DNA from 2 places in the Paenibacillus sp. S33 genome. Region 1 is predicted to be linked to the other one. Evidence: a T-box and tRNA genes for the amino acid it is inferred to sense, from the RefSeq annotation. Region 1 holds a T-box; the other holds one or more tRNA genes.
The links. The T-box of region 1 lies ahead of tyrS (tyrosine--tRNA ligase). A T-box ahead of a tRNA ligase gene usually reads a tRNA of that ligase, here a tRNA-Tyr.
Positions count from the first base shown of each region.

Region 2: it encodes a tRNA-Tyr, which carries the amino acid that the T-box ahead of tyrS (tyrosine--tRNA ligase) is inferred to sense. The anticodon was not compared.

Region 1 covers NZ_JBSIEZ010000001.1:3,414,131-3,419,569, reverse strand. Annotated here, with positions in the region: gene ACWGXJ_RS15765 (transglycosylase domain-containing protein) at 25-3,048, opposite strand; T-box leader at 3,184-3,450, shown strand; gene tyrS (tyrosine--tRNA ligase) at 3,517-4,770, shown strand; gene ACWGXJ_RS15755 (AraC family transcriptional regulator) at 4,972-5,439, shown strand, end outside.
Region 2 covers NZ_JBSIEZ010000001.1:1,146,563-1,152,001, forward strand. Annotated here, with positions in the region: rRNA gene ACWGXJ_RS05335 (23S ribosomal RNA) at 1-1,135, shown strand, start outside; rRNA gene rrf (5S ribosomal RNA) at 1,215-1,331, shown strand; tRNA gene ACWGXJ_RS05345 (tRNA-Ala) at 1,402-1,477, shown strand; tRNA gene ACWGXJ_RS05350 (tRNA-Asn) at 1,482-1,557, shown strand; tRNA gene ACWGXJ_RS05355 (tRNA-Ser) at 1,561-1,652, shown strand; tRNA gene ACWGXJ_RS05360 (tRNA-Glu) at 1,673-1,744, shown strand; tRNA gene ACWGXJ_RS05365 (tRNA-Val) at 1,754-1,829, shown strand; tRNA gene ACWGXJ_RS05370 (tRNA-Met) at 1,856-1,929, shown strand; tRNA gene ACWGXJ_RS05375 (tRNA-Asp) at 1,957-2,033, shown strand; tRNA gene ACWGXJ_RS05380 (tRNA-Thr) at 2,047-2,122, shown strand; tRNA gene ACWGXJ_RS05385 (tRNA-Tyr) at 2,127-2,212, shown strand; tRNA gene ACWGXJ_RS05390 (tRNA-Lys) at 2,220-2,295, shown strand; tRNA gene ACWGXJ_RS05395 (tRNA-Leu) at 2,307-2,387, shown strand; tRNA gene ACWGXJ_RS05400 (tRNA-Gly) at 2,398-2,472, shown strand; tRNA gene ACWGXJ_RS05405 (tRNA-Arg) at 2,480-2,556, shown strand; tRNA gene ACWGXJ_RS05410 (tRNA-Leu) at 2,569-2,648, shown strand; gene ACWGXJ_RS05415 (hypothetical protein) at 3,406-3,669, shown strand; gene ACWGXJ_RS05420 (hypothetical protein) at 3,865-4,041, opposite strand; partial or broken gene ACWGXJ_RS05425 (IS110 family transposase) at 4,334-4,565, opposite strand; gene ACWGXJ_RS05430 (hypothetical protein) at 4,604-5,062, opposite strand.

The DNA.
Region 1 (5,439 bases):
ATCACTTTCTGCTTTTGTCTTCAGTTATGGACGGACGGCTCCGGAAGGAGCCGATTCCCCCATGGCATTCATGGAAGTGACACGAAACCAACCTTTTAGCTTTTTCCCTGACTTATATTCAAAGCTGGTAGATGCGGTAGAGCCTATGTTTGTAAAAGGCTCCGCACCGTTTTCGCTGTAATACACGTTATAGCCTGTAATAGCGTCCGCAGATTTACCTGCGCTCCATTGGAGCGCTACGGATGAGCCAGCGGCTTTAGCTTGAGGCTGTCCAGGGGCAGTAGGAACCTCTGTAGGCTGCGCACCTGTTCCATCTCCCTCGCCCGGAACGTTTGGAGACTCAGAATCTGCAGGTGGCACCACAGGTGCTGCGCTTGCTTTCGTGCTTGGCCCGGACTCATGACCGCCCACATCAACGGCAGTCACGTAGTAGCTGGAGCTGCTGCCTCCAGGGCTGTCAGAGAACACCTTGGAGCTGTCAGCCATAACGACCTTGCCAAGCCGTTGGAAGCTACCCCCATCTGTAGAACGATACAGACGGTATCCTACGACGTCGCTGTTTCCGCTTGGGCTAAAGCTGATTATGGCTTTACCGTCACTATAGCTTACGTTGACGCTAGATGGAGCGTTAGGAGCTGCTCCATCGTCCTTGCGTGGATCAATCTGAGTAGGAGCTTCCTTATCTGCATCCTGAGGCAGATAATAGGACAACGAGTTATGTCGTCTCATCACCTTAAAGGCTTGCTGAAGCTCTTTAATCAATTCTGAGATTGACTTTTCCCGTTTCCTAACGGTCCGTTCATATAACATATCATCCGGTGTACCATCGCGTGGAATATAATTCACACCTTGGTAGGTAATATATTTCGCACGGCTCACACCATTTTCACTGTTTTTAGGTGGATACTTACTGTTATAAATGTCCGAACCATACGCGGATGCTGTACGGCTTACAATGCCGTCAGGTCTCTTGAAGCTGTCCGTTTGGAACAGCTGAGCATCTTTAGCTGTTACTTCATTCATGATTAGAGCCCATAAGCGGCGAGCCCGCTCTTTTTGGACTTTCGTTTCAAGTTTATTGACAGGTTGCTTGTAACCAACCCATACACCTAGTGTGACGTCAGGCGTAAAGCCCTCGAACCAAACATCAGTGTAGGATTGCGTAGTGCCTGTCTTGCCGGCAATCGGAATCTTACCGGATTGATCAAAGTTCCGCTTCACCAGTCTGCCTGTGCCTTCCGACACGGCTGTACGCAACATATCTGTCATCAGGTAGGCGGTTTGCGGTGAGAAGGCCTGCACAGGATTAGGATGATGCTTATATACAATATTGCCTTGCGAATCCACAATCTTTTCGATCATATAGGCATCATTAAACACACCGCCATTTGGAATGGCTCCATATGCATTCGTGAGTTCCTCGACGGTCACCCCGTGGGCTAAGCCGCCAAGTACACCCGTTTGGGCGTTGTTATCACTAGATTCCAAGGTGGTAATACCTAGTTTTTTAGTAAAAGCCCAAGCATTGCTAATCCCTACTTTTTCGTTAAACAGCTTGAGTGCTATCGTATTTAGCGATTGATTCAGTGCATAACGCGCCGTGACCAATCCTTGATAGCGGTTGTTAGAATTTTTCGGAATGTGATATCCATTACTGCCATCTTTCAAAATAATAGGGGCATCATCCACGATACTACCAGGCTGCACAAGACCGCTGTCCAATGCAGGGAGATAGGCAGCAATCGGTTTCATTGCCGAACCCGGCTGACGTACCATCTGGGTGGCATAATTCATCTGCTCCTTTTGGAAGTCCCGACCTTCCATCATTCCAAGAATGGCGCCTGTTTTATGCTGAATCAGAATAGCCGCTGCTTGTTCGTCACCCTTGGTTTTACTAGTGGCAGAGAAGTTGTTTTTATTTTCTGCAATTTGACGCATAGATTTGTATACGCTCTTATCAATGGTGGTGTACACCATATAACCGCCTGTGCGAAGCTGCTGTTCGGCTTCCTTGAGTAAATCGTTATCATCCTTGGTCTTGGTATCTGCACTGGCATTAGCTGCTTGACCCGGATTGGTGACAGACATGAGTGCCTGCGCAGCTTGTCGTTCTGTTTCCATCATAAGGTATGGATAGGTGTTATAAGCTTTAACAGTGCGTGGTGCGAGAGATTTTTTGATATCAAAAGCCATCGCTTCATCATACTGTGCTTTATTGATTTTGTTCTCCTCCAGCATTCGACTGAGTACTAGGTGCTGGCGATTGATGGCTCTTTTAAAGCCAGCTTCATTAAACTCACCCTTACCGTTGAAAGCAGAATAAGAAGAAGGAAGCTGTGGCAAACCTGCTAGATAGGCAGCCTGGGATATATTAAGCTCGTTCAGATCATTCTCATTAAAGATACCTTTGGCCGCTGCTTTAATGCCAAAGACGTTGTAACCGCTTGAACCATTACCAAAAGGTACTTTATTGAGATAGGCCGTAATAATTTGTTGCTTGCTTAGGAAGCGCTCAAGGCGCAGAGACAGCAAAATTTCTTTGACCTTGCGGTCATCCGTGCGATCGAGATTTAGAAAGACACGACGCGCAAGCTGCTGGGTGAGGGTACTACCCCCGGTTTGTACGGATTCATGCAGCGCCTTTTGCTTCACAGCACGCAGCGTTCCCGACAGATCGACACCTTTATGCTCGTAAAAATGATTATCTTCAATGGCAATGACTGCGTCAATGACGAGTTGTGGAATCTCCTTAAACGTGACAGGTCTTCGATCTTCTTCTGTCCGAAGTTGTCCGATGGGAGAGCCATCATTGAAATAAGCGAAGCCTGTGATTGCATTCTTATCTACTTCCTGTAGGATCATGGATCTGGAACGCACGGGTTCGCTTTTTACAATAGAAGCAACATAGCCGGCGGCGGCTCCTCCTGCAAATAGTGCCCCCATAAAACCGATGATGACGACCCACTTTATGACACGGCCGAGCCTTCGCATGGTTGTCCGCAAGCGGGAAGGCTTTGGCTCTGATACATTGTTTTTTTCTTCAACCATTAAGTCTTCCTCCTTTATAACAGCCATTATTATAGCATAAAATTACAAAATGAACCCATATGCTAAAAAGCCTGTCTTTTGGTGTCGTTGACTACATAAAAGCAGTGTGTTATAAATAGGTCAAAGTAAATATCGTGAAAAGCAGAGAAAGACTTCAGTAGAAGGCGGATTCACGTTGTACAGAGAGCCGATGGGTGGTGTGAATCGGTAGCGTCCCTCCTTTGAATTACCGTCTGGAGCTGTCTGGATGAATGGAAAGCATTTGCAGGTTTGCGAAGCTATCATAGTAATCCAGTACCGGGTGTAGGCCCGTTATAGGAATGAAGTGAAAGAAATGTATGTCTTTGACATGCGTTTCTTTAATTAGGGTGGTAACGCGAGCAGCTCCTTCTCGTCCCTTGGGATGAAAGGGGCTTTTTGGTTTGTCTAATATGTAATATTTTGGATGAAAAATAGGAGGTATACAGGATGAAGTGGGAAGAATTGAAACCGGAGCAACAGGTAGAGGTCGAGCGACAGCTAGAGGTGATACGTCGTGGAGTAGCGGAAATTGTACCTGAGGATGAGCTGAAGCGTAAGGTTATTAAATCGGTCGTTAGCGGCGAGCCACTCAAAATTAAGCTGGGTCTTGATCCATCTGCGCCTGACATTCACATCGGACATACGGTTGTTATGCACAAACTGCGCCAGTTCCAGGAATTAGGCCATCAAGTGCAACTGATTATCGGAGATTTTACAGGCAGAATTGGTGATCCGACAGGTAAATCGGAGACTCGCAAGCAACTGACTGAGGAAGATGTACAGCGTAATGCACAAACGTACAAGGAACAAATTTTTAAAATTCTCGATCCTGAAAAAACAAAGGTATTCTACAATTCCGAATGGTTAGGGCCAATGTCTTTTGCTGATGTAGTAACCCTGTCGGCCAAAGTAACGGTTGCCCGTATGTTGGAACGGGATGATTTTACAAAAAGGTACCAAAACGGATTGCCGATCAGCATCCATGAGTTCTTTTACCCGCTGATGCAGGGCATGGATTCCGTGGCTCTCCAAAGCGATATTGAATTGGGGGGGACGGATCAGAAGTTTAATCTGCTAATGGGCAGAACCCTGCAAAAAGAATACGGAGTTGAGCCGCAGGCTACGATTACATTACCATTGCTTGAAGGGCTGGATGGCGTCCAGAAGATGAGCAAAAGTTTGGGGAACTACATTGGTGTTGATGAGGAGCCGAACGAAATATACGGTAAGTCCATGTCCGTTCCTGACGAGCTGATGCTGAAATATTTTGAGCTTGCAACGGATATCAACAACGAGGAGCTGGCAGAGCTGGCGAAAGGTGTTAAGGACGGCTCAGTGCATCCACGTGATGCCAAAATGAAGCTGGCTGGAACGTTAGTGCGCATGTACCATGGTGAAGAAGCAGAGGAAGCAGCGAAGCAGCATTTTGTGACCGTATTCCAGCAACGTGCGCTGCCTGACGATATTGAAGAGTTCACCTTGACGGCTGATCAGTTAGAAGAAGGTGGCATTCGTGTGATCCAGTTGCTGACTCATCTGGGCTTTGCAGCATCTAACGGTGAAGCCAAGCGCAGTATTCAGCAGGGTTCGGTCAAAATTAACGAAGAGAAATGGACCGATGTGAACGAAGCATACATGCCGAAGGAAGGCGACATTGTGCAGGTAGGTAAACGGAAATTTGCTAAAATCAAGCTTGGATAATGAAAATATATTCAAAAGCAGCGTTGAGATTGTATCGATCTCAGCGTTGCTTTTTTATTTCTGCAAAGTGAAAAGTCATGGTAAACTTAGCACAAATAATCAAACATGTAGGTAAAGAGTTATACATAATGAAAACGTGGGTTGCACAATTTCGGTGTAGGATCGATAACCAAAACAATTACAAGTGCGGGGAAGGATTATATGGACTACTTTAAACGAATTCAGTGTGCGATTGAGTTTATTGAATTGAATCTCCGGGAGGATCTAAAAATTGCCGATATTGCTTCACAGGCATGCTTTTCAGCTTTTCATTTCCAGCGGGTTTTTCAGGCCATTTCGGGTTTTACGGTTCAACAATATATAAGAAGGAGAAGATTGTCCGAGGCGGCTGAACAGCTAAAACAATCCAATCAAAAAGTGTTGGACGTTGCTATTGAGTATCAGTACAACTCACAAGAGGCTTTTACCCGCGCTTTTGAAAAGAATTTTGGGATCACCCCTGGGAAGTATCGTAACGGTGATATTGAGCTTCCTGAGCAAAGTAAAATCAATTTTCTGGATTACCAAAAAAATACGATGGGGGATTTGGATGTGAATAAGCCGGTGATATTGCAGCTCGAAACGGTCAAAATTGTAGGATATGAATATAAAACAAACCTGAATAATGAG
Region 2 (5,439 bases), 2.3 Mb from region 1:
AAAAGGCCCAAGCGACTGTTTAGCAAAAACACAGGTCTGTGCGAAGCCGCAAGGCGAAGTATACGGGCTGACGCCTGCCCGGTGCTGGAAGGTTAAGGGGAGTGGTAAGCCTTCGGGCGAAGCTATGAACCGAAGCCCCAGTAAACGGCGGCCGTAACTATAACGGTCCTAAGGTAGCGAAATTCCTTGTCAGGTAAATTCTGACCCGCACGAATGGCGTAACGACTTGGGCGCTGTCTCAACGAGAGATCCGGTGAAATTTTAATACCTGTGAAGATGCAGGTTACCCGCGACAAGACGGAAAGACCCCATGGAGCTTTACTGCAGCTTGATATTGAATTTGGGTACGATCTGTACAGGATAGGTGGGAGCCGTAGAACTTTGAGCGCCAGCTTGAAGGGAGGCATCCTTGGGATACCACCCTGATCGTATCTAGGTTCTAACTTGGTACCGTAACCCGGTGCGAGGACAGTGTCAGGTGGGCAGTTTGACTGGGGCGGTCGCCTCCTAAAGAGTAACGGAGGCGCCCCAAGGTTCCCTCAGAATGGTTGGAAATCATTCGAAGAGTGCAAAGGCAGAAGGGAGCTTGACTGCGAGACCTACAAGTCGAGCAGGGACGAAAGTCGGGCTTAGTGATCCGGTGGTACCGCATGGAAGGGCCATCGCTCAACGGATAAAAGCTACCCTGGGGATAACAGGCTTATCTCCCCCAAGAGTCCACATCGACGGGGAGGTTTGGCACCTCGATGTCGGCTCATCGCATCCTGGGGCTGAAGTAGGTCCCAAGGGTTGGGCTGTTCGCCCATTAAAGCGGTACGCGAGCTGGGTTCAGAACGTCGTGAGACAGTTCGGTCCCTATCTGTCGTGGGCGTAGGAAATTTGAGAGGAGCTGTCCTTAGTACGAGAGGACCGGGATGGACGTACCGCTGGTGTACCAGTTGTTCCGCCAGGAGCACCGCTGGGTAGCTATGTACGGAAGGGATAAGCGCTGAAAGCATCTAAGCGTGAAGCCCCCCTCAAGATGAGATTTCCCAATTAGTAAGACCCCTTGAAGACGACGAGGTAGATAGGTTGGGGGTGGAAGTGCAGTAATGCATGGAGCTGACCAATACTAATCGGTCGAGGGCTTATCCTAAAAAGTAAAACGCAAATGAGTTTCGGATCCAGTTTTCAGGGTGTAACCTTGAATGTAGAATTTGCACAGCAAATTCATGTTTGGTGGCGATAGCGGAGGGGTTCCACACGTACCCATCCCGAACACGACCGTTAAGCCCTCCAGCGCCGATGGTACTTGGATCGCAGGGTCCTGGGAGAGTAGGACGTCGCCAAGCAACCCCATAATGGGGATTTTTTTTCGCCTATCAGGCTATTGATTATACATACAAAATTGATTTTTTAGATGGGGCTATAGCTCAGCTGGGAGAGCGCCTGCCTTGCACGCAGGAGGTCAGGGGTTCGATCCCCCTTGGCTCCACCAATATTCCCTGATAGCTCAGTTGGTAGAGCACTCGACTGTTAATCGAGTTGTCACAGGTTCGAGTCCTGTTCGGGGAGCCATGTGGAGAGGTGTCCGAGTTGGCCGAAGGAGCACGATTGGAAATCGTGTAGGCGCCAAAAGCGTCTCGAGGGTTCGAATCCCTCTCTCTCCGCCAGCTCTTAATAATAGATATATGGCCCGTTGGTCAAGGGGTTAAGACACCTCCCTTTCACGGAGGTAACAGGGGTTCGAATCCCCTACGGGTCATAGTAATTCGGAGGCTTAGCTCAGCTGGGAGAGCATCTGCCTTACAAGCAGAGGGTCGGGGGTTCGAGCCCCTCAGCCTCCACCATTTGAAAAGTAAATATTTATTACTGTCGCGGGGTGGAGCAGTTCGGTAGCTCGTCGGGCTCATAACCCGAAGGTCGCAGGTTCAAATCCTGCCTCCGCAATTACTTTCAACTAAGAGAGTTGCCTCTGGAACCGTGGTGTAGAGGCCCAACATGCCTGCCTGTCACGCAGGAGATCGCGGGTTCGAATCCCGTCGGTTCCGCCATTTAACTTAATATGCCGGTGTAGCTCAACTGGTAGAGCAACTGACTTGTAATCAGTAGGTTGGGGGTTCAAGTCCTCTCGCCGGCACCATTTTGGAGGATTAGCGAAGTGGCCAAACGCATCAGACTGTAAATCTGCTCCCTTACGGGTTCGGTGGTTCGAATCCATCATCCTCCACCAGTTTTACGAGCCATTAGCTCAGTTGGTAGAGCACCTGACTTTTAATCAGGGTGTCGAAGGTTCGAGTCCTTCATGGCTCACCATTGTATTACATGCGCGTGTGGCGGAATTGGCAGACGCACTAGACTTAGGATCTAGCGTCTTTGACGTGGGGGTTCAAGTCCCTCCACGCGCATCTTGTTTTTGCGGACGTGGCTCAGCGGTAGAGCATCGCCTTGCCAAGGCGAGGGTCGCGGGTTCGATTCCCGTCGTCCGCTCCATTTATTAGTCCCCTTAGCTCAGCTGGATAGAGCGTTTGACTACGAATCAAAAGGTCGGGAGTTCGAATCTCTCAGGGGACGCCATTAACTTCATAAGCCGGTGTGGCGGAATTGGCAGACGCGCGCGACTCAAAATCGTGAGGGAAACCGTGGAGGTTCGAGTCCTCTCACCGGCATCTATTTCGGGATGTAGCTCAATGGTAAAACTCAGCCTTCCAAGCTGGTAGCGTGGGTCCGATTCCCATTACCCGCTTTATATAAATGAAAAAGGAGAGATGGCTTATTTTTATGCCATCTCTCCTTTTTTACTTTTAAACAATTCCTATCGACATGACAACCAGTAGAAACCTCAAGGCAATCTCCTCCGTTCCTTTGCGTTATTAACATACACAGGCAACTTCCAGAATTTTTATTTTCTGATCTTCTTCATATACTTAAGTTTCAGCTCGTAGTTCAGTTCTTGAAGGCAATATCAGCATGCAGACAGAAAATCTCATCAGAAATTGCCCCGCAACCTAACTCTGGTATCGGCGAGAGAAGCAACCGCTCCAGATCCAGAGTTTCAATCTGCTTAATATCGGTTAATGGGCTTTGAGCGAAGCACTGACCGGAGTCATCTTCGTCTGAGAAGCAACTGGACCTGGTGACCATGGATATCACGATGCCAGATATGACAGGTACACACGAGGCTTTCTATGGATAGGGCGTAAAACTAACGAGGAACGATAGTTAAATAACACACAATGTTGAGCAGGCGCTTCAAGTCTGCTCTTTTTATTAAACTAACGGGCAGGATAGTTATAAATATGTTAAAATAAGGGAGAATAAAATCAGAGGTGAGCTAATGTTCAATCCGAAGATCTTCTTCTATTAGTTGTGTCTAAGGTCATGGCTTCAAATGCCAAAATCTAACCCGGCACAACGGGGATGAAGATGTTTACACGGGAAGAGATTCAATTCTGGGAAGATGAGAAACAGCAAAGTCTGGAGATCAATAATAAGCCCAAAGATCCAAGAAAAGAGAAGCTTAAGGATTTCCGTAAAGGAATCAAGAGTGTTCATTACAACAAAGAATGTAAAATAGCAAGAAAAGATGATTATCGTCTGTATAGAACAAAAATGAAACGACTGATGCGTAGTGAAGAATACGAGCTCCTACACAGTTACAAACGAACGAGTGGTTGGATTACTTGGTAAATGAGGTAGCCTTTGAATGAACTCATCCTATTGTTGAAGTGAGTAGCAGTAGGGCAGTTCATGAGGGGCTGCTTTTTTTTCATTGAGCTAACGGGCAGTTTAGTTGAACAAGATAAGTGGAGGTTTTATGTCGCATTTGACGCAAACTGTGAAGGAGGAAGCTGGGAAAATGATAGCTAAGTGTAAAGTGTTGAGTTAACTATCCAGCTTGTTTGTTGATGTCTTTAATGTTTGTGCAGCCTCATCGAGATAGATATCTAAATAAGTACCATCAGTAAATTTAATAACCACAGCATTAGTAGTGATGGCGACATCTTCAATCGTCCTACCTTTAAGTTTTTCAGGTATAACTTTGAAATTAGTCGATTCCACATTCATCAAATCCTTTCATTGATTACACATCTTAGTAATCGGTAATAAGTATATAAAACCTATATTAGTCTAACACTTCTCATTATAAAAGTAAAAGATGAATGATAGAAATACTGAACAGTACGAAGATATTGTGTAATAAAAGAAAGCGTGCTTATTCAACTAACGAGGAACGTTAGTTAAATAAAGAACAGCGGTAGTCTAGGACTTTCTCCTTTTTCAGTCCAAGGCTACCGCTATTTCTATATTCAATCCAGTCTAATACTATTTTTTTATCAGACACACCGGCTTTCAGAACGGCATCAGAGGTGGGGAACTCCAATAAGGTTTTCAACGACACCGCAGAATGAAGATCCCCGATAAACACCCTTGTATTCAGGAGACATCTGATCCAATGCGGTTTGGACTGCAGCTTAATTTGAATATATAGACCGGTAAACGCGTCATGCTGTCGCGTTAAGTTTCGGAGATTCAAGCAACTGAACGCCCCTTGTTTTATAATGATCAAAGTCTTCTTTGTAGAAATAGAATCATCTTCGGTTGATTACTCCTCGGGTAAAAGTTATGAACGGTTGACCTTGGCTTCAAAACGCTTTTCCAACACGTCCCAGTTGGGTGTAGGGACCCGGGACCGTTCCTTCCAAAGGTGAAACACGCGGCTCAAAGCTACGATTTCCCCTACGAATCCGTCAACCAGCCGGCGGATCGGCATCCTATGATAAATTTTTATAAAAAGGCGCATCAACGCCGGTCGTTTGCGGATTAGTGAAGCTTGCGCGGCCGGCGTTAGTGGATACCGTAAGGCCTCTAACACGCGAAAGCCTTCGTCCATAGCCGCGATCATCTGCCGCAACAACTTGTCGTCGCCGGCGTTTTTTTTCATTTGACGCTCGTGTATAACCGTTACAAAGTTTAGCGCAATTACAGGCACGATATAATTCTTGAACCGTGCCTCTATATTTTCATGATAGATAGGTATCGTACTTATTTGGTTTACATATGCGGGTACGCCCCCTTCCATGCAGAGGGTCTTTCCCAAACAAACATAGACTAACGGCCACCATCATGAATGCAAATGTCTTGGCTTGTGAATCTGAACCTCCTTAATGGAGTACAGGGCACAGGCCGAGAGTTTTTTGTTAGGACATACTTTGAGTCCTTAATTTCCCGACCTAGAGGAACTATAGGCAGCATCGTATTATCTCGCTGGTCGAATATTTAAAGCGGTGTTTGTGAATACCAGTCTATGTGAACACTATTTAACAAACTAACAAATTCGCCATTGAAAATCTTCTCTTGAACCAATTTTGGTATACTATGTGGTAGATAAGAGAATTGAGAATTATTTTGAAGTCTGGCTATAAGTGTGTTTCTACAACAACTTGAAAAATAAAATCG